DNA from 2 places in the Stenotrophomonas sp. STEN225 genome. Region 1 is predicted to be linked to the other one. Evidence: riboswitches for the same ligand, from Rfam matches in the RefSeq annotation. Region 1 holds a riboswitch; the other holds the start of a gene.
What was found. Region 1 has a riboswitch for cobalamin ahead of btuB (TonB-dependent vitamin B12 receptor). Riboswitches for the same ligand answer to the same signal wherever they lie in the genome.
Positions count from the first base shown of each region.

Region 2: linked by a shared signal. The riboswitch ahead of metE (5-methyltetrahydropteroyltriglutamate--homocysteine S-methyltransferase) and the one ahead of btuB (TonB-dependent vitamin B12 receptor) in region 1 are both predicted to bind cobalamin.

Region 1 is NZ_JBRRBV010000009.1:15,500-24,572, reverse strand. It holds gene dinB (DNA polymerase IV) at 1-668, shown strand, start outside; gene ACVOJ1_RS10740 (MBL fold metallo-hydrolase) at 682-1,593, opposite strand; gene ACVOJ1_RS10735 (NAD(P)-dependent oxidoreductase) at 1,641-2,279, opposite strand; gene ACVOJ1_RS10730 (LysR family transcriptional regulator) at 2,389-3,318, shown strand; gene gph (phosphoglycolate phosphatase) at 3,381-4,049, shown strand; gene btuB (TonB-dependent vitamin B12 receptor) at 4,077-5,918, opposite strand; cobalamin riboswitch at 6,035-6,256, opposite strand; gene ACVOJ1_RS10715 (histidine phosphatase family protein) at 6,409-6,987, shown strand; gene ACVOJ1_RS10710 (TfoX/Sxy family protein) at 7,003-7,365, opposite strand; gene ACVOJ1_RS10705 (GAF domain-containing protein) at 7,362-7,844, opposite strand; gene bioD (dethiobiotin synthase) at 7,912-8,598, shown strand; gene ACVOJ1_RS10695 (aminotransferase-like domain-containing protein) at 8,633-9,073, opposite strand, start outside.
Region 2 is NZ_JBRRBV010000017.1:12,950-22,022, forward strand. It holds gene purU (formyltetrahydrofolate deformylase) at 1-11, shown strand, start outside; gene pncA (bifunctional nicotinamidase/pyrazinamidase) at 34-660, opposite strand; gene ACVOJ1_RS15460 (epoxyqueuosine reductase QueH) at 716-1,390, opposite strand; gene metE (5-methyltetrahydropteroyltriglutamate--homocysteine S-methyltransferase) at 1,451-3,748, opposite strand; cobalamin riboswitch at 3,968-4,197, opposite strand; gene ACVOJ1_RS15470 (patatin-like phospholipase family protein) at 4,339-6,186, shown strand; gene ACVOJ1_RS15475 (helix-turn-helix domain-containing protein) at 6,547-7,908, opposite strand; gene ACVOJ1_RS15480 (CoA-acylating methylmalonate-semialdehyde dehydrogenase) at 8,027-9,073, shown strand, end outside.

The sequences.
Region 1 (9,073 bases):
GCATCGCGCCGAACAAGTTCCTGGCCAAGATCGCCTCGGACTGGCGCAAGCCCGACGGCCAGTTCGTTATTCCACCGCAACGGGTGGACGCATTCCTGGCGCCGCTGCCGGTCAACCGCGTGCCCGGCGTGGGCAAGGTGATGGAAGGCAAACTGACGGCGCGCGGCATCATCACCTGCGGTGACCTGCGGCAATGGGCGCTGGCGGATCTGGAGGACGCGTTCGGCAGCTTTGGCCGCAGCCTCTACAACCGTGCACGCGGCGTCGATGAACGGCCGGTGGAGCCGGACCAGCCGGTGCAGTCGATCTCTTCCGAGGACACCTTTGCCGAGGACCTGCTGCTTGAAGACCTGGGCGAGGCCATTGTGCAGCTGGCAGAGAAAACCTGGAACGCCACGCGCCGGACGGAACGCGTGGGCCACACCGTGGTGCTGAAGCTGAAGACGGCGCAGTTCCGCATCCTTACCCGCAGCTTCACCCCGGACCGCCCGCCGGAATCGATGGAGGAGCTGCGCGATGCCGCGCTGGCGCTGCGCGCGCGCGTGGACCTGCCGGCCGACACGCGCTATCGCCTGGTGGGCGTCGGCCTGGGCGGTTTCCGCGACAAGGAACCGGTGGTGCAGGGGGAGCTGTTCGAGCAGGCGTCGAACGATCCGCACCGGCCCTGACCGCGGTCCTGCCTCACGGCCACTGCATTTCGCCCTTGGCCACCTTCGCGCTCAGCTGCAGCGACTCCACGCCCTCCAGCCGCGGGTAACGCGCCTGCATCGCCTTCACCAGCGCCTGGCTGTCCTTCGCTTTGGCCGCTTCCGCATCGAACGCACGGATGTACCCGGCGGTGAAGCGCAGCGCACTGGCGTCCAGCGCCGCCCCTTGCGCGTAATGGCCCGGTACCACCACCTGCGGCTTCAGTGCCTGCAATCGCTGCAGGGTCTGCAGCCAGTCGGCATGCGACTTCGGGGTCTGCGTGTCGGCCATCCACACATGCTCGCCGGCGACCACGGGGATGCCACCGACGATCGCGCGCAGTGAAGGCACCCACAGCACGCTGCGGTCCGGCGTAGGGCCATCGAGTCCGATCAAGGGCAGGCGCTGCCCTTCCAGCAGCAGCGCGTCGCCCTCCAGCACCTGCGGCACAACGATGCGCGCCGGTGCGTCGGCCCCCATCTTCGGGCCCCAGTAGGCACGCTTGCCGGCGTGGGTCTGCTGGATGTGGGCCACGGTCTGCGCAGTGGCGACGATGCGTGCGTGCGGGAAGGCGTCCTGCAGCGTGGCCAGGCCGAAGTAGTAATCCGGATCGCCATGACTGATGTAGATCGTGGTCAGTTGCTTGCCGCTGGCACGGACCAGCTCGACCAGCCTGCGCGCGTCGCTGGCCGCGAACTGTGCGTCGATCAGGATCGCATCGTGGCGGCCTTCGATCAGCACCGATGACACGGAGAACATCGCCTGCGGGCCAGGATGGAAGTACTGCAGGTGCAGCTGTGATTTCGCCGCCGTGGCCGGCGCCGGGGCAGCCGGTGCGGCCAGCAGCGGGGCGCTGGCGAAGCTGGTGACCAGTGCAAGCGGAAGCAGCAGGGCAACGGAACGCATGCGGAACTCCTTGTGCAGCGCCGGGCCATGCCCGGCATGTAGGTCGATCAGTACGCCGCAGTGATGATCTGCTTCGGGTAGGCATGCGCCTCCAGCTCCGCCACGAAGGCAGCGCCATAGTCGGCGTAGCTGATGCGGCTGTGGCCGCTGGCGTCGGCGAGGAAGGCCTTGGCCTGCACGCGGTACTGGCCACGCTCTTCGCCCGGTCCGATTTCCGCGGCCGGCGAGAAGAACGTCCAGTCGAGGTCGTCTACCGCCTGCAGGCGCTTGAGTGCTTCGCGGTGGGCCAGGGCATAAGGCTTGTACGCCTCCGGGAAATCCGGCGTATCGACCAGCTGGACACCCGGTGCCACTTCCAGGCTGCCGGCACCGCCGACCACGACCAGGCGCGGCACCCCGGCCTTGCGTGCCGCGGCTGCCAGCTGTCCGGCCACTTCGCCGACGCGGCTGATGTCATCGCCCGGACGTGGCCCGTAGGCGCTGGCCAGCACGTCGTGGCCGGCGATGGCCGCGGCCAGCGCGTCGGGATCATCCAGCGCGGCGATCACCGGATGGGCACCGGCCAGCTCCGCCGGCAGGTCCTGCGTGCTGCGCACGATCAGGGTCAATTCGTGGCCGGCGGCCAGCGCGTGGCGCGCGATCTGGCGGCCGATGTTGCCGGTGGCACCGACGAGGGCGATTTTCATGGCGAACTCCGTAAGCAAGGGGAGGGGAAGACGACGGGGCCACTGTAGAACGCTGCAATTGTCCGAAAAACAGCGTATAACGTGCTTGTTTGTTGCATGAATCGAGCAGATGGATCGACTGACCGCCATGACCGTGTTCATCGAGGTGGCCGAGCGCGGCAGCCTCACGGCCGCCGCTGAGGTGCTGGACATGTCGCGGGCGATGGTCACCCGTTACCTCGCCGAGGTGGAGGCGTGGCTGGGGGCGCGCCTGCTGCACCGGACCACGCGCCGGGTCAGCCTGACCGGCCCGGGGGAGGCGGCGCTGGCGCGCTTCCGGCAGATGCTGGAGATCGGCGAGGCGCTGCAGGGCGAACTGGCCAGCGACGATCCCGAACCGCATGGCACGCTGCGGGTGACCGCCAGCGTCTCGTTCGGGCAGAGCCATCTGGCGCGCGCCGTGGCCGACTTCGTCAAGCGCCATCCGGCGGCGCGCATCGAACTGCTGCTGGTCGATCGCACGGTGAATCTGGTCGAGGAGCGGGTGGATCTGGCGGTACGCATCGCCCGGCAGATCGATCCCAGCCTGATCGCGCGACGGCTGGCCACGTGCCGCTCGGTGCTGTGCGCCACGCCCGGTTACCTGGAGGTGCGCGGCACGCCGACCGCCCCGGAACATCTGGCCGCACACAACTGCCTGACCCATCACTACGTGGGCAAGAGCCTGTGGCACCTGCACCGCGACGGACGTTCGCAGTCGGTGGCGGTGGGCGGCAACATCAGCGCCAACGAAGCGTCATTGCTGCTGGAAGCCGTTCGCGCCAGCGCGGGCATCGCGATGCTGCCCACCTACCAGGTGGCGCCGTTGCTGCGCAGTGGCGAGCTGGTGGAACTGCTGCCGGCGTATACCCTGGACGAGCTGGGCATTCATGCGGTGTACGCATCGCGTCGCCAGCAGTCGGCGATCATGCGGCGGTTCCTCGACTTCCTGGGCGAGTGCTTCGCCAGCCCGGCCTTCCAGGACCTGGACTGGCGACCGGCGCGTGTGGAACCTGCATGACATCCCGGTGCGATGCGCACACGGCATACAATGAGCAGCCCCACGTCGTACAGGTGCGTTGCGTGTCGTATCCCTATCCGCTGGTCGTGTTCGACCTCGATGGCACGCTGGTCGACAGCGCCGCCGATATCGCCGAAGCCCTGAACCGCACGCTGGAGGACATCGGCCTGGCCCGTGTGCCGGAAGCCACCGTGCTGGGCTGGATTGGCGACGGTGTCCGCCGGTTGGTCGAGCAGGCCGTGCACGCCGCAGGGCGGCAGGTCGATCTGGCCGAGGTCATGCCGGTGTTCATGGTGCATTACCGTGAGTGCCTGCTGCGCAGCCCACGCCTGTTCGACGGTGTGGCCGAAGCACTGGCGCAGCTGCGGGAACGCGCTGTGCCGCTGGCCATCTGCACCAACAAGCCTGCAGCGCTGGTGCCGCCGCTGCTGCAGCATCTGGGCATCGGCGATGCGTTCGCGCTGGTGCTGGGCGGCGATTCGCTGCCGCAGCGCAAGCCCAGCGGCGAACCACTGCGGCACATCGCGGCACACTTCGGCGTGCCGGTGGATGCATGCCTGATGGTGGGTGATTCGGTGACCGATTACCGCGCGGCGGAAGACGCGGGAATGCCGATCGTGCTGGTGCGCTACGGTTATCCGCGTGGCCTGGACCTGGCCACCGCAGCTGCGGTGGCGGTGATCGACGATCTGCGCGAACTGCCGGGCCTGGCCGCGCGCATCCCGGTATAGCGCCGGGCCTGCGCCCGGCGCGCCTGCTCATTTCGGCTGGTAGCGCACGCTCAGCTGATACTCGCGGCCCGGCTGGTTGAACCACGCCACGGTCTCGTACCTGCGGTCGAACACATTGGTTGCCCGGGCCAGCAGCGACCACGATGGCGTGAGCGCGTACTCGGCGCGCAGATCCAACGTGCCATAGCCGCCGACTTTCACCGTGTTGGCGGCATCGTCATAGCGCTTGCCCGCACCCTGTACGGTCAGGCCGGCACGGAATGCGCCGAAGCGGCGATCCACATCCAGCCGTGCCGTCTGCTGTGCACGGCGCGGCAGCCAGTTGTCGAACTGGCTGCTGCCGTTCGTGCGGTTGCGCGGGTCGGTGTAGCTCAGCTGTGCAGCGATGTCGAAGCCGGCCAGCACGACGCCGCCGGTCAGTTCGGCACCGCGGATGCGCGCCTTCTCCACCTGCTGCATCCTGAAGGTGGCTGCATCGTAGGTGATCAGGTCATCGATGCGGGTCTCGTACACATCCAGGCCCCAGCGCCAGCCCTGGCCCTGCTGCGAAATGCCCAGGTTGGCGCTCTTCGACTTCTCAGGATCCAGTGTCGGCACGCCGCTCCACGGGTCATACAGGTCGCTGAAGGTGGGTGCCTTGAAGGCCGTGCCGTAGCTGGCGTTGATGCGCAGGCCGTGATCCAGCTCCATCGCCCAGCCGATGCTGCCGGTGGCATGGTTGCCGAACTGCTGGTTGTCGTCGTTGCGCGCGCTGGCCTGCAACTGGTGCCGGCCGAAGCGCCCCTGGTACTGCACGAACACACCGGTGTTGCGACGGCTGTCGACACGATAGCCGGCACTGCTGCCGTCCAGGTTGTCCTCACTCCAGTCCACACCGGCACTCAGCAGCTGGCCTTCGGCCACGCCGAAGTCGCCCTGCAGCGACGCGCTGTCACGATGCGTCTGCGCGCTGCCATGCACGCCGTCCGCGCCGACGTTGTCCGATTCGTTGTCACTGCGACCGACGCTGGCGGTCAGCACCAACCGTTCGGCCGGCGTGTAGCGGACCTTGCCGGACAGTACCTGCTGGCGCGTCTCGGAGTAGTTGTAGTAGCCGTCGTAGTGGTTCTGGCCGTCGGCGCGCAGCGCGGTGCCCTCCACCGTCCACTGCTCGTTGAAGTTGTAGCCGCCGCGCAGGCTCTTGGAGAGGTTGCGGTAGCCGTCGCGGTCGGGTTCGTCGGCGAAGCAGCCGGTGAACAGCGTGGCCGAGCCCCGGCAGGCATCGATGCCATCGGAATGCTGGTAGGCGATGTCGGCGCCGAACCAGCCGCGTTCGCTGCTGCCACCGATGCCGCCGCTGGCCTCACGCAGGCCATTGCTGCCACCGCCCAGCTGCAGATGTGGCGCGAAGTCGCCCTGGTTGCGGCGGGTGAAGATCTGGATCACACCGCCGATGGCGTCGGCGCCATACAGGCTGGACTGCGGGCCGCGCACGATCTCCACGCGTTCGATCTGCGCCAGCGGCAGGTCCTGGATCATCGCCAGGCCGAGATCGGCGCTGTTGATGCGCACGCCGTCGACCAGCACCACCGTGTGGCCGGAGTTGGTGCCGCGCAGGAACAGCGAGCTCTGCTTGCCCAGGCCGCCGGCGTTGGTGAGGTTGATGCCGGCGCGGCCACGCAGCAGGTCCTGCAGCGAAGTGGCCTGGCTGGACTCGATCTGCGTCCGGTCGATCACCTGCGCAGGCGCGATGCTGTCCTGCAGGGCGATGGGGGTGCGGGTGGCCGTGACCAGGATGGGATCGAGCGCGCGGGCGCCATCATCGGCCTGGGCCAACGCGGGCAGGGCGGCCAACACGGCCAGGGAAAGCAATCGGGACTGCAGCTTCATCGGGGGACTCCAGGTGCCACGCACGCCCGCGTGGCGAAGGGGAGGAGCCGCGGAGGCAGGCAAGCGCCGATGCCGCAGGCAGTGCTGCGGACATCCAGCGCCATGCCCACCGCATCGCGACCTGAGGCTTCCGGGCCGGTCTCCGGGCTTGCCGCCAGGCGGCGCGAGGCCACCGTCCAGGCGCCTTCCCATGCTGTTGGCACAGTGGCGGTCTTGCCTGGAACTGACGTGCTTACCGTTGCGGGGGCAGCGCCGGCATGGCGTGGGTTCACGCGTCACCGGCTTCCCGTTTCAACCTGCCGGCCATGCCGCAGGTCACCTGGAAGTGCGCGCAGTCTACGGCATCGGCATGCCCGGTGCGGCGCATATGCGGCAATGTCTGTGGAGCTGATGATCCCCAGCCACTAGAATTGCTGCTTGATCCCGTGGTGCCGTTGCCGATGTCCGCCCGTTTTCCGCTGTCCCCGCGTTGCCTGCACAGGACGCATGCATGATCCTCGACCTGGTCCGCCACGCCGGCAACGGTCGCGACGAGTACCTCGATGGCCGCAGCGATCCACCGCAGCTGGCCCGCCTGCCACAGGAACTGGTGGAGGCCTACGCCACGCAGCCCTGGGAGCGGGTGATCAGCTCGCCCCGCCTGCGGTCACTGCACACAGCGATGGCGCTGGCCACCCCGCGCGGGCTGGACGTGGATGCAGACGAGGAGTGGGAAGAACTCGACTTCGGCGACTGGGACGGGCAGGCACTGTTCGACCTGCCGGAGCAGGCGCTGGCGGCATTCCATGCTGATCCGCATGCGTATCCGCCGCCCAACGGCGAAAGCTGGGGGCACTTCGAGCGGCGCATCGCGCGTGCGCTCGACCGCCTGCTCGACGATGACGACCCGCTGCCGACCGTCGTGGTCAGCCACGGTGGCCCGCTGCGCATGGTGCTGTCACAGGTCTGCGGCCTGCCGATGTCGCTGTGCTGGGCGCTGCGCATCGACCACGGTACGCGCCTGCGGGTCAGGCTGGAGCGTGGCGAGGCAGGCCTGGTGGGCGAGCTGCTGGAGTTGCAGCAGCCCTGATCCGGCCGGCGCCGATCAGTCCTCGTCGGCGCTTCCGGCCACGTTTTCTTCTGCGTCGTCGTCTGCGTCGAATCGCTGCTCGTGCACCGGCCCCGAGGCCGGGCCAGCCGCCTTCAGCGGGTGCGCGGCGATGCGCGCTTCGTAGTCCTGCACCAGCGCCTCGCGCTGCGGCTCGCTCAGTTCCTGCCAATGGCAGTCCAGCAGGGCGCCTTCCAGCGAGTAGAGCAGGTTCAGGCTGGGCTTGAAGCCGGCGCGCTTGACCTTGACGAAGGCACCCACCGCGCCGACGGCGGCCAGATCGTCACGGCTGCGCAGACCGACCTGGCGCAGCCACGCCGCACTTTTCGGACCGATGTTGCGCAGCTTCGGCGCACTCATCCCAACGCCTCGACGAAGACGCGCGCGATGGCTTCCAGTCCGGCCTGGTCATCTGCATCGAAGCGACCGGTCTTCGGGCTGTCGATGTCGAAGACTCCGATCAGTTCATCGCCGCGCAGCAGCGGAACGACCAGTTCCGAGCGGGAGGCCGAGTCGCAGGCGATGTGGCCCGGAAAGGCATCGACATCGTCGACGCGCTGGGTCACGCGCTGGCGGGCCGCGGCACCACACACGCCCTTGTCCAGCGGGATGCGCACGCAGGCCGGCAGCCCCTGGAACGGGCCGACCACCAGCTCCTGGCCATCGTAGAGATAGAAGCCCACCCAGTTCAGGTCGGGCAGGGCGTGGAAGACCAGCGCCGAGAGATTGGCCGCGTTGGCGATGCGGTCGGACTCTCCATGGACCAGGCCACGGGCCTGTTCAAGCAGCTGGGCGTATTGTTCCGGCTTGCTGCCGGTAAGCGAGGCATTGGCGAACATGACCGCAGTCTAGCAAGCGTGCCGGGCCAGCGATAATGCACGCTCTGTTGCCCCGCTGGAGCCTTTGATGCCGTTGCCCGCTGCCCTGCCATCCGCGCTGTTCGTCACCGGCACCGATACCGAGATCGGCAAGACGGCGGCCAGCACCGCGCTGCTGCACGCCCTGCGCCGGCGTGGCCTGCGAGCGGTCGGAATGAAGCCTGTGGCCAGTGGCAGCCAGGATCTGGGGCAGGGCCTGCGCAACGAGGATGCGCTGGCGCTGCAGGCGGCCAGTCGGCCGGTGCCGGACTACGTCGACGTGAATCCCTATGCCCTGCGGCAGCCGATCGCTCCCGAACTGGCGGCGGCCGAGGACGGGGTGGACATCGCCCTGGCACCGATCGTCGCCGCGCTCGAGCGCCTGCGTGCCACCGCCGACGTGGTGGTGGTGGAAGGCGTAGGGGGATGGCTGGCGCCGGTCTCCGTCCACCTGGATCAGCTCGACATCGTGCGGGCACTGCGTCTGCCGGTCGTGCTGGTGGTCGGCCTGCGGCTGGGCTGCGTCAATCACGCGAGGTTGACCGCGCACTCCTTGCAGGCCAGCGGCGTGGAGTGCCTGGGCTGGATCGGCAATCACATCGATCCGGCCATGCAGCGCCAGGACGAGAACGTGGCCACGCTGGTGCAGCGGTTGCCGATGCCATGCTGGGGACGGCTGCCGCACCTGCCGGGCGCCGATGCTCAGGCGCTGGCGATGCACCTGCATGAGGGCTGAGTTCCCGTAGAGCGGAGCCTGCGACCCGCTGCGATCAACCGGCCGCGAGCTCCCGCGCGAGGGCGCCCAGGCGCTCCACGGCAGCGATGAAACGTGCGTCGAAGGTCTGGCAGCACGACAGCCGCAGGCAGTGCCGGTAGCGCGGACCGCGCGAATACACCTGGCCGGGCATGAACACGATGCCCTCTTCCAGCGCCCGCTCGAACAGTGCGCGGGTGTCCACGCCCGGCAGTTCCAGCCACAGCAGGAAGCCACCCTGTGGTTCCGTGGCGCGTGTGCCAGGCGGGAAATGCTCGGCCACGAGCTGGCGCAGCCGTCCCACCTGCTCGCGATACAGGCGCCGCATGCGGTGCAGGTGATGTTCGTATCCGCTCCCTTCCAGGTACGCGGCCACGGCATCACCCAGCAGCTGCGGCTCGCCGCCCGTGGACTGGAACTTCAGCAGGGCGATACGTTCAGCGAAGCGCCCGCCGTC
Region 2 (9,073 bases), on a different contig from region 1:
TGTTCCGCTGATACCTGCCCGGCCGGACGTGCGTCAGAGGATCCCGATCCCCGCAGTGCCCAGTGCTTCGCGCACCATCCCGTCGTTGGCCTCGGTCACCGGCCGGGTCAGGTCCCAGAGGAATTTCACCCTGAAGCCGGACGTGGCTGCGTCCTGCGCGCTCCACAGCACGCAGTAGTCGCGGGCCAGGCCACAGACGTGCACCTCGTCGATGCCGCGCTCATGCAGCCAGCCGGCCAGGCCAGTGGCGGGGCGTCCGCCATCGGGGCCGTGGTTCTCGCGGAAGGCGCTGTAGGAATCCACCTGCTGGCGGGTGCCCTTGCGCAGGATCAGGTCGGCCATGTTCCAGTCCACCTGCGGATGCAGGGCGGCACCGGCGCTGCCCTGCACGCAGTGGTCCGGCCACAGGGTCTGCGGTTGCGCATGCAGCAGGATCGTTTCGAACGGACGATGGCCGGGGTGCTGGCTGGCGAACGAAGCATGGTCCGCGGGATGCCAGTCCTGGGTGGCCACTACGGTGCGGTAGCGGCGCTGCGCCAGCAGCTGCGCGATCGGCGCGACCAGCGCATCGCCACGGTCGCAGGCCAGCGCGCCCCCGGGCATGAAGTCCGGCTGCAGATCGATCACCAGCAGGGCGACAGTGGCGGGCAGGGTGGGCATGGACGTTCCAGCGCGGCGGAAGAGGCGACCAGCGTGGCCGCCCCCTCGCCACACGTCAATCGCCCTGCGGCGTTTCGTTGTCCTGGCCGTAATACAGCAGCCCGATCCGGATCCGCTCGCGGCCGGTCTCCCGGCGGTGCCGGTTGGCATCGCGCAGCGAGTACACGCAGCCACAGTACTCCTGCTGGTAGAACCGCTCGCGCTTGCTGATCTCGATCATGCGGCTGGCACCACCGCCCTTGCGCCAGTTGTAATCCCAGTACTGCAGGCCCTCGTAGCGCGCCGCGGCGCGGATGCCGCAGTCATTGATCTGCGCCATGTTCTTCCAGCGCGAGATGCCCAGCGACGAGCTGATGGTGTCGTAGCCGTGCTCATGCGCGTACAGCGCCGTGCGCTCGAAGCGCATGTCGAAGCACATCGTGCAGCGGATGCCGCGCTCGGGTTCGTTCTCCATGCCGCGCGCGCGGCTGAACCAGTTGTCGGTGTCGTAGTCGCAGTCGATGAAGGGGATGCCATGCTGCTCGGCGAAGCGGATGTTCTCCTGCTTGCGAAGCTCGTATTCCTTCACCGGATGGATGTTGGGGTTGTAGAAGAAGATCGCGTAGTCGATCCCGGAGGCGGTGATCGCCTCCATCACTTCGCCGGAGCAGGGCGCACAGCACGAATGCAGCAGCAGGCGCTTGCCGTCGGCGGGCAGGGACAGGGTGGGGCGTTGGAGCTCGGTCATCATCAGGTACCGCACGGACCGCCGGCAACGGCGGCGGCCCGTGCATCGGGGTGGAGAGACAGGTCAGGCGACGCGGGCGTCGGTGTGCTCGGCACGCAGTTCCACTGCGGCGGCAACCAGTGCCTGCAGTGCAGCGCGGGTTTCCGGCCAGCCACGGGTCTTCAGCCCGCAGTCCGGGTTGACCCACAGCTGCTCCGGCTTCAGCACGGCCAGCGCCTTGCGCAGCAGGTCCACCATCTCCGCCTTGTCCGGCACGCGCGGGGAGTGGATGTCATACACGCCCGGGCCGATCTCATTGGGATAGTTGAACTTCACGAAGGCATCCAGCAGTTCCATGCGCGAGCGTGAGGTCTCGATCGAGATCACGTCCGCGTCCATCGCTGCGACCGAGTGGATGATGTCGTTGAACTCCGAATAGCACATGTGGGTGTGGATCTGGGTGGCATCGCGCACGCCGCTGGTACTGATGCGGAACGATTCCACCGCCCAGTCCAGGTAGGCGCGCCAGTGGGCACGGCGCAACGGCAATCCCTCGCGGATGGCCGGCTCGTCCACCTGGATCACGCCGATGCCGGCTGCTTCCAGGTCCTGCACTTCGTCCCGCAGGGCCAGCGCGATCTGCCGGCAGGTCACATCGCGTTCCTGGTCGTCGCGCACGAACGACCACTGCAGTACCGTCACCGGACCGGTCAGCATGCCCTTCATCGGCTTGTCGGTAAGCGATTGCGCGTAACTGGACCAGCGCACCGTCATCGGCTGCGGGCGGCTGACGTCGCCGAAGATCACCGGCGGTTTGACGCAGCGCGAGCCATAGCTCTGCACCCAGCCGTTGCCGGTAAAGGCGAAGCCTTCCAGTTGCTCGCCGAAGTACTCGACCATGTCGTTGCGCTCGAACTCGCCGTGGACCAGCACGTCCAGGCCCAGCGCTTCCTGCACGCGTACCGCATGCGCGGTCTGCTGTTCCAGGAAGGCCTCGTACTCGGCCAGGCCCAGCTTGCCGGACTTGTGCCGGGCGCGTGCCTCGCGCACCTCCAGCGTCTGCGGGAAGGAACCGATCGTGGTGGTGGGCAGCAGCGGCAGCTGCAGCGCCGCATGCTGTGCGATGCGGCGCTGCGGGTAGGCGGTGTGCCGCTGCGCATCGGCCACGGTCAGCGCGGCCAGGCGTGCGGCCACGGCCGGGTTGTGCACGCGTGGCGAGCGACGACGCCCCTCCAGTGCAGCGCGGTTGGCAGCCAGGCCCGCTTCCGCATCCACCCTGCCATCGAGCGCGTCGGCCAGCAGGCGCAGTTCCTGCAGCTTCTGCCGGGAGAACGCCAGCCAGCCCTTCAGTTCGTCATCCAGCTTCTTTTCCAACGCAAGATCCACGGGCGTGTGCAGCAGGGAACAGGACGGTGCCAGCCAGAGCCGGTCGGCGCCGCGGTCCACCTGGGCAAACCGGGCCAGGATCAGTGCGTTGTCCAGATGGGTGCGCCAGATGTTGCGGCCGTTGACCAGGCCGGCCGACAGCACGCGCTCGGCCGGCAGCGCCTTCAACACGGCGTCCAGCTGCTCCGGCGCGCGCACCAGGTCCACGTGCAGTCCGTCCACCGGCAGGCCGGTGGCCAACGCCAGGTTGTCCTCGAGCGCACCGAAATAGGTCGCGACCAGCAGTTTCGGACGCCGTGCCGTGGCCAACCGGGCATAGGCGCGCTCATAGGCTGCCTGCGCATCGGCGTCGAGATCCTGCACCAGCAGCGGCTCATCCAGCTGCACCCAGTCGGCACCGGCGTCGGCCAGCTGGCCGAGCAGCTGCACATAGGCCGGCAGCAGCGCATCCAGCAGGTCCAGCGCGGCGCTGCCGTCGGTGGTCTTGGACAGCAGCAGGAAGCTCACCGGCCCCAGCAGCACCGGACGGGTGTGGATGCCCAGCGCCCTGGCCTCGTTGAACTCGGTCAGCGGCTTGTCACCGCGCAGGGCGAAGGCCTGGCCCGCGTGCAGTTCCGGCACCAGATAGTGATAGTTGGTGTCGAACCACTTGGTCATCTCCAGCGCGCGCAGGTCGATGCCATCGCGCTGCAGGCCACGGGCCGTGGCGAAGTAGGCGGCCAGTGGATCGTGCGCGGCCAGTTCGCGGTAGCGTTCGGGAATGGCATCGAACAGCCATGCGGTGTCGAGCACCTGGTCGTACAGGCTGAAGTCGTTGCTCGGCGGTACATCGACGCCGGCCTCGATCTGCAGCTGCCAGTGCCGGGCACGCAGTGCCGCGGCGGTGGCCTGCAGGGTGGCGGCGTCGTCCTCGCCGGCCCAGTGGCGTTCGAGCGCCCGCTTCAGTTCGCGCTTGGCGCCGATGCGGGGAAAGCCCAGGTTGGTAACAGTGGTCATTGCAGCGTGTCCTCATTGCATGTCGGCATTGAGGAACGAAGGAACCGCAGGACGACGCGTGCCGTTGCCGGCCCACGGGCGTCTTGCCAGCGACCTTCGCCCCCGCGGGCGAACCGGATGCCGTGAAAAGGACGCACGTGGCCGCGCACCCTGCAGGCGCAGGACGACGACGGCCCCGGCAACCTCCCCGCGGAGATTCCAGGTCGAGTCAGGGGACGGTCGTGTCCCCCGGCCGGGGCCGGTATTCGGGCTGTTGGACGCGGGCCGCAGCCCACCTACTACCTGCCGCTTCCCAGGCGCGAGCCCAGTGCTGTTGGCAGGATTCGTTTCCATTCACCGCTGCGGGGCAGCTCCGGAATGGGCGCGCGAAGCGCCTTCACCGGATTCCCGTTTAAATTCATCCCTTCATTCGCATGAAGAGATGAATACCTTCGGCGTGCACAAGGTAGGCCGGTTGGCAGCAATGGTCAAGGCCCGGGATCACACCACCGGGATGTGGCGCCTTTCTCAGGCCGTGAGAGGCCGGCTTGCGATACTGGCAACCGACGGACGGGAGGTGACGTGTGGCGGCGAAGTACTGCGATCTGGTCATGAAAGGTGGCATCACCAGCGGCATCGTGTACCCCAATGCGGTACTGGCGCTGGCGCGCGAGTATCGCTTCAAGAGCATCGGTGGCACCTCGGCAGGCGCCATCGCCGCCGCGGTGGCTGCGGCGGCGGCCTATGGTGATCGCCGCCAGCAGGCGGGCGAGCCGCTGCCCGGCGATGCCGGGTACGGTGGATTGTCGGCGGTGTCGGCGCAGCTGTCGCGGCGCGGGTTCATCTACGGTCTGTTCCAGCCGGCGCGCGGCGCGCGTGCAGCCTATCGGCTTCTGGTGGTGCTGACCGGCAATGCAGGCTGGCCCCGCAAGCTGCTGTGCCTGGCCATCGCCGTGTTCCAGATCGCGCCGCTGGAAGTGCTGGTGTCGCTGGCATTGCTGCTCGCGCTGGGCGCGTGGGGCGGCGGCTGGAGTGGAGTGGCGGCAACATTGCTGCCGTCCCTGCTGTGCGCCTACGGCGCTGGCGTGGCCGGGGCCGCGCTGCGGGTCGCGCGGGTGGCACGACGCAATCTGCTGGGCCTGTGCAGCGGCCTCGGCAGCGACGCGCGCCGGCCGGCGCTGACGGAATGGCTGCACGGCTGCCTGCAGCAGCTGTCAGGCAAGCCGGCCGATGTGCCGCTTACCTTTGCCGACCTGCACGATGCGCCGCGCTATGCCGACGAGCCGGACAGCCCGCATGCCATCACCCTGCAGATGATCACCACCTGCGTATCGCACAACGAACCCCGCACGCTGCCGCTGGGCGGCGCGCAGTTCTGGTTCCTGCGCGAAGAGTTCGACCAGCTGTTCCCGGCCAGCGTGGTGCAGTGGCTGGTCAACCATGCGGGTCCGCCGCTGGGCGTGGATGGACGACTCTATTACCGCCTGCCGCAGGGGCCGCAGCTGCCGGTACTGGTGGCAACGCGGATGAGCCTGAGTTTCCCGTTGCTGATCAGCGCAGTGCCGCTGCATGAGCCCTCGCGCCGCGAGCGCCGCTGCGAGCCTGGAGCGACCGCCTCCGATCCGGAACACAACGTGGCCGACAGCATGGAGGGGCTGACCAGTGCCGGCCAGGCCTGCGGCCCGGTGATCACCGCCTTCCGGATCTGCTGGTTCTCCGATGGGGGCATCAGCAGCAACTTCCCGATCCATCTGTTCGACGCGGCGCTTCCGCGCTGGCCGACCTTCGCCATCAACCTGGTCTATCCACAGCATGCGGAGGAGGTCAGCTCCGGCGGCAATGCACGGCAGGCGCTGGAGCGATCGGTGTTCCTGCCCAGCGAAAACCGTCATGGCTGGCAACGCACCTACCAGTCCATCGCCGCGCCGGTGGCCGCCGGCGAGCTTGGCCGTTTCCTGTTCGCGGTGGTGGCAACCATGCAGAACTGGCGCGACCTGCTGCAGGCGCGTGCTCCGGGCTATCGCGACCGCATCGTGCACGTGACCCTGCAGGGTGATGAGGGCGGCATGAACCTGGACATGCCGCAGGAGGTGCTGACCCGCATCGCCGACAAGGGCAGCCTGGCCGGTGCGCGCTTCTGCGCGTTCTCCTTCGAGAATCACTACTGGATCCGCTGGCGCAACCTGGCCTCGGCCTACCAGCGTTACACGCTGGAAGTGGCGCGTACCGACGATCCCGCGCAGCAGGTGCTGGCCTATCGGGCGGCGTACACGATGGTGGCTGCCGGCGTGCCGTCGCCACCGTCGTACAAGCTGGGCTCGGAGGACAAGCGGCTGGCGTCACAGCAGTTGTGGGGGCTGATGGTGGAGCAGGGCCGCAGCTGGGAGGATCTCGGCCCGGACCTCACCGACGGCGCACCACGGCCGCTGCCGCAGATGAAGGTGACGCCGATCTACTGACCGCTGCCGCAGCCGATTGAACTGTTCCGGCGGGTGCCGACCTTGTCTGGTGGGTGCCGACCTTGGTCGGCACGATCTGATCCCTGCGGTGGCTCATCGCCAGGATTCAACCGTGTCGACCAAGGTCGACACCCACCAGGGCAATGCGTCGTTCTGACAGCTTGCGGAGATCTGTCGAAGGCGGGGTGGGTCCGGTTGCGGGGGCGTGAGCGCCATGGATGGCGCGACCGAGGCTACATGGACGTACTTGCGCCGTCCCCCGCAACCGGACCCGCCCCGCCATCCCACGGAATGCCAGCTTTTGCCGTTGCCGTTGCTTCGGCCTGTGCAGGTGCAGGGCGCAGCCCTGCCGAACCAACCCTATCGCCCCGGCAGCTGCGCGAACGCGCGCTGCATGCAGTCCTCGCGCGGGCACACCCGGCAACCCGGGCCGATCGACACCGAATTGCCCGGGCTCTGCACATCCAGCCCCAGCGAATACACCAGCCGCTCGGCATGCTGCAGGTCGCAGCCCAGCGCTACTGCGAAGGTCTTGCGTGGTTGGCCGTGACCAACCGGGCCGCTGCTGACCTGCCGGGCCAGCCAGAAATGGCGCCGCCCATCGGGCATGCGCGCGGTCTGGGTCAGGATGCGGCCGGGCTGGTTGAACGCCTCGTAGACGATCCACAACGGGCATGAGCCACCCACCTGCGAGAAGTGGAAGTCGGTGGCCGAGTGACGCTTGGAGACGTTGCCGGCGCGGTCCACACGGATGAAGAAGAACGGCAGGCCGGGCGCGCTGCGGCGGGCCAGCGTGCTCAGCCGGTGGCAGACTGCTTCGAAGCCGACACCGAACTGGTGCGCCAGCAGCTCGATGTCGTAGCTGCTGGCTTCGGCCGCACGCAGGAAGCGCAGGTAGGGCATTACCAGGGCCCCGGCGAAATAGTTCGACAGGCCGATGCGCGCCTGCGCGATGCGCGCCTCGTCGCTGAATCCGGCGCGGGCAATCACCGCATCGATCTGCGGCAGGTAGCCGTGCAGTGCAAGTTCGGCGGCCATCTGGAAGGCCTGCTGGCCCGGCTCCAGGTAGTCCGGCAGCCACAGCCGGCGGGCACCGGCATCGTAGTGGCGCTTCTCGCGCCCGGCCTGCAAGGCAGTCACTTCCACCAGCACGCCGTGGCGATCGGCCAGCAACTGGCGCAGGCGCGGGGCGACGTGTCCCGGCGACAGTCCCCATTCGGCGAATAACCGCTCGGCCAGCTCATCCAGCTCCGGGATGTGGTTGTGCATGCGGTTGAAGAACTCGCGCACCTGGTCGCCCGCCGGCAGGGTGCTGCCGGCACCGGGTTCGCCCAGCTGGAACTCCAGTGCGGCGGCATGTTCCCGCAACGCCAGGTGGCGGCGATGCAGGTCCAGCAGCGCCCGGCTCACCTGCGGCAGGTTGCCGGCCAGTGCCCGCAGCTCGGTGGCACTGACGTCGGCCAGCCCCAGGTCCCGCAGGGTTTCGGCCAATGATTCCTGCAATGCCGCGGGTTCATCCTCGTCGAACAGGGCGGAAACGTCGCCCAACACCTCCCCCAGCTTCTTCTGCACGGCGGGCGTCAACGGGCGCTTGTTGCGCTCGATCTGGTTCAGGTAGCTGGCAGACAGGCCCAGGGCGCGGGCCAGGTCGATCTGGCTGTAGCCGCGCTGCTCGCGCAGGCGCAGCAGGCGCAGGCCCAGCTGGCGCTGTGAGGATGGCAGATTCACAGAATTAACAGGAATCGTGAGGGGTGTTGGCCAGATTAAGCGGATTCAGGCCGGAAATCGAGGCGGCGGCTGTGAATAATGCCAAGCATCTTTCGCACCCCTGGATGTCGTCATGACTGTTGCAGCGCCCCGTATCCGCATGCTGATCGATGGCCAGTTCGTCGAATCGGCGACCTCCCACTGGCAGGACGTGATCAACCCGGCCACCCAGGACGTGCTGGCCCAGGTCCCGTTCGCCACCACCGCTGAAGTGGACGCTGCCGTGGCCGCCGCCAAGGAAGCGTTCAAGACCTGGCGCAAGACCCCGATCGGCACCCGTGCGCGCATCTTCCTGAAGTACCAGCAGCTGATCCGCGAGAACATGAGCGAGCTGGCGCACATCCTCACTGCCGAACAGGGCAAGACCCTGCCGGATGCCGAAGGCGATGTGTTCCGCGGCCTGGAAGTGGTCGAGCACGCCGCCGCCATCGGCAACCTGCAGCTGGGCGAGCTGGCCAACAACGTGGCCAACGGCGTGGATACCTACACGATCATGCAGCCGCTGGGCGTGTGCGCCGGCATCACCCCGTTCAACTTCCCGGCGATGATTCCGCTGTGGATGTTCCCGATGGCCATCGCCACCGGCAACACCTTCATTCTCAAGCCGTCCGAGCAGGACCCGATGGTCACCATGCGCCTGGTTGAACTGGCGCTGGAAGCCGGCATTCCGAAGGGCGTGCTGAATGTGGTCCACGGTGGCGAGGAAGTGGTCAACGCGATCTGCGACCACCCGGACATCAAGGCGGTCTCCTTCGTGGGTTCCACCCGCGTGGGTACCCACGTGTACAACCGTGCGTCGCTGGCCGGCAAGCGCGTGCAGTGCATGATGGGCGCCAAGAACCACGCCGTGGTGCTGCCGGATGCCAACAAGGAGCAGACCCTCAATGCGATGGTCGGTGCCGCCTTCGGTGCCGCCGGCCAGCGCTGCATGGCGGCCTCTACGCTGGTGCTGGTGGGTGAAGCGCGCGGCTGGGTGCAGGATCTGGTGGCCAAGGCCAAGACCCTGAAGGTCAGCGGTGGCACCGTGTCCGGTACCGATGTCGGCCCGGTGATTTCCTGCAGCGCGCGCGAGCGCGTGGAAGGCCTGATCGCCTCGGGCGTGGAGCAGGGCGCGCAGCTG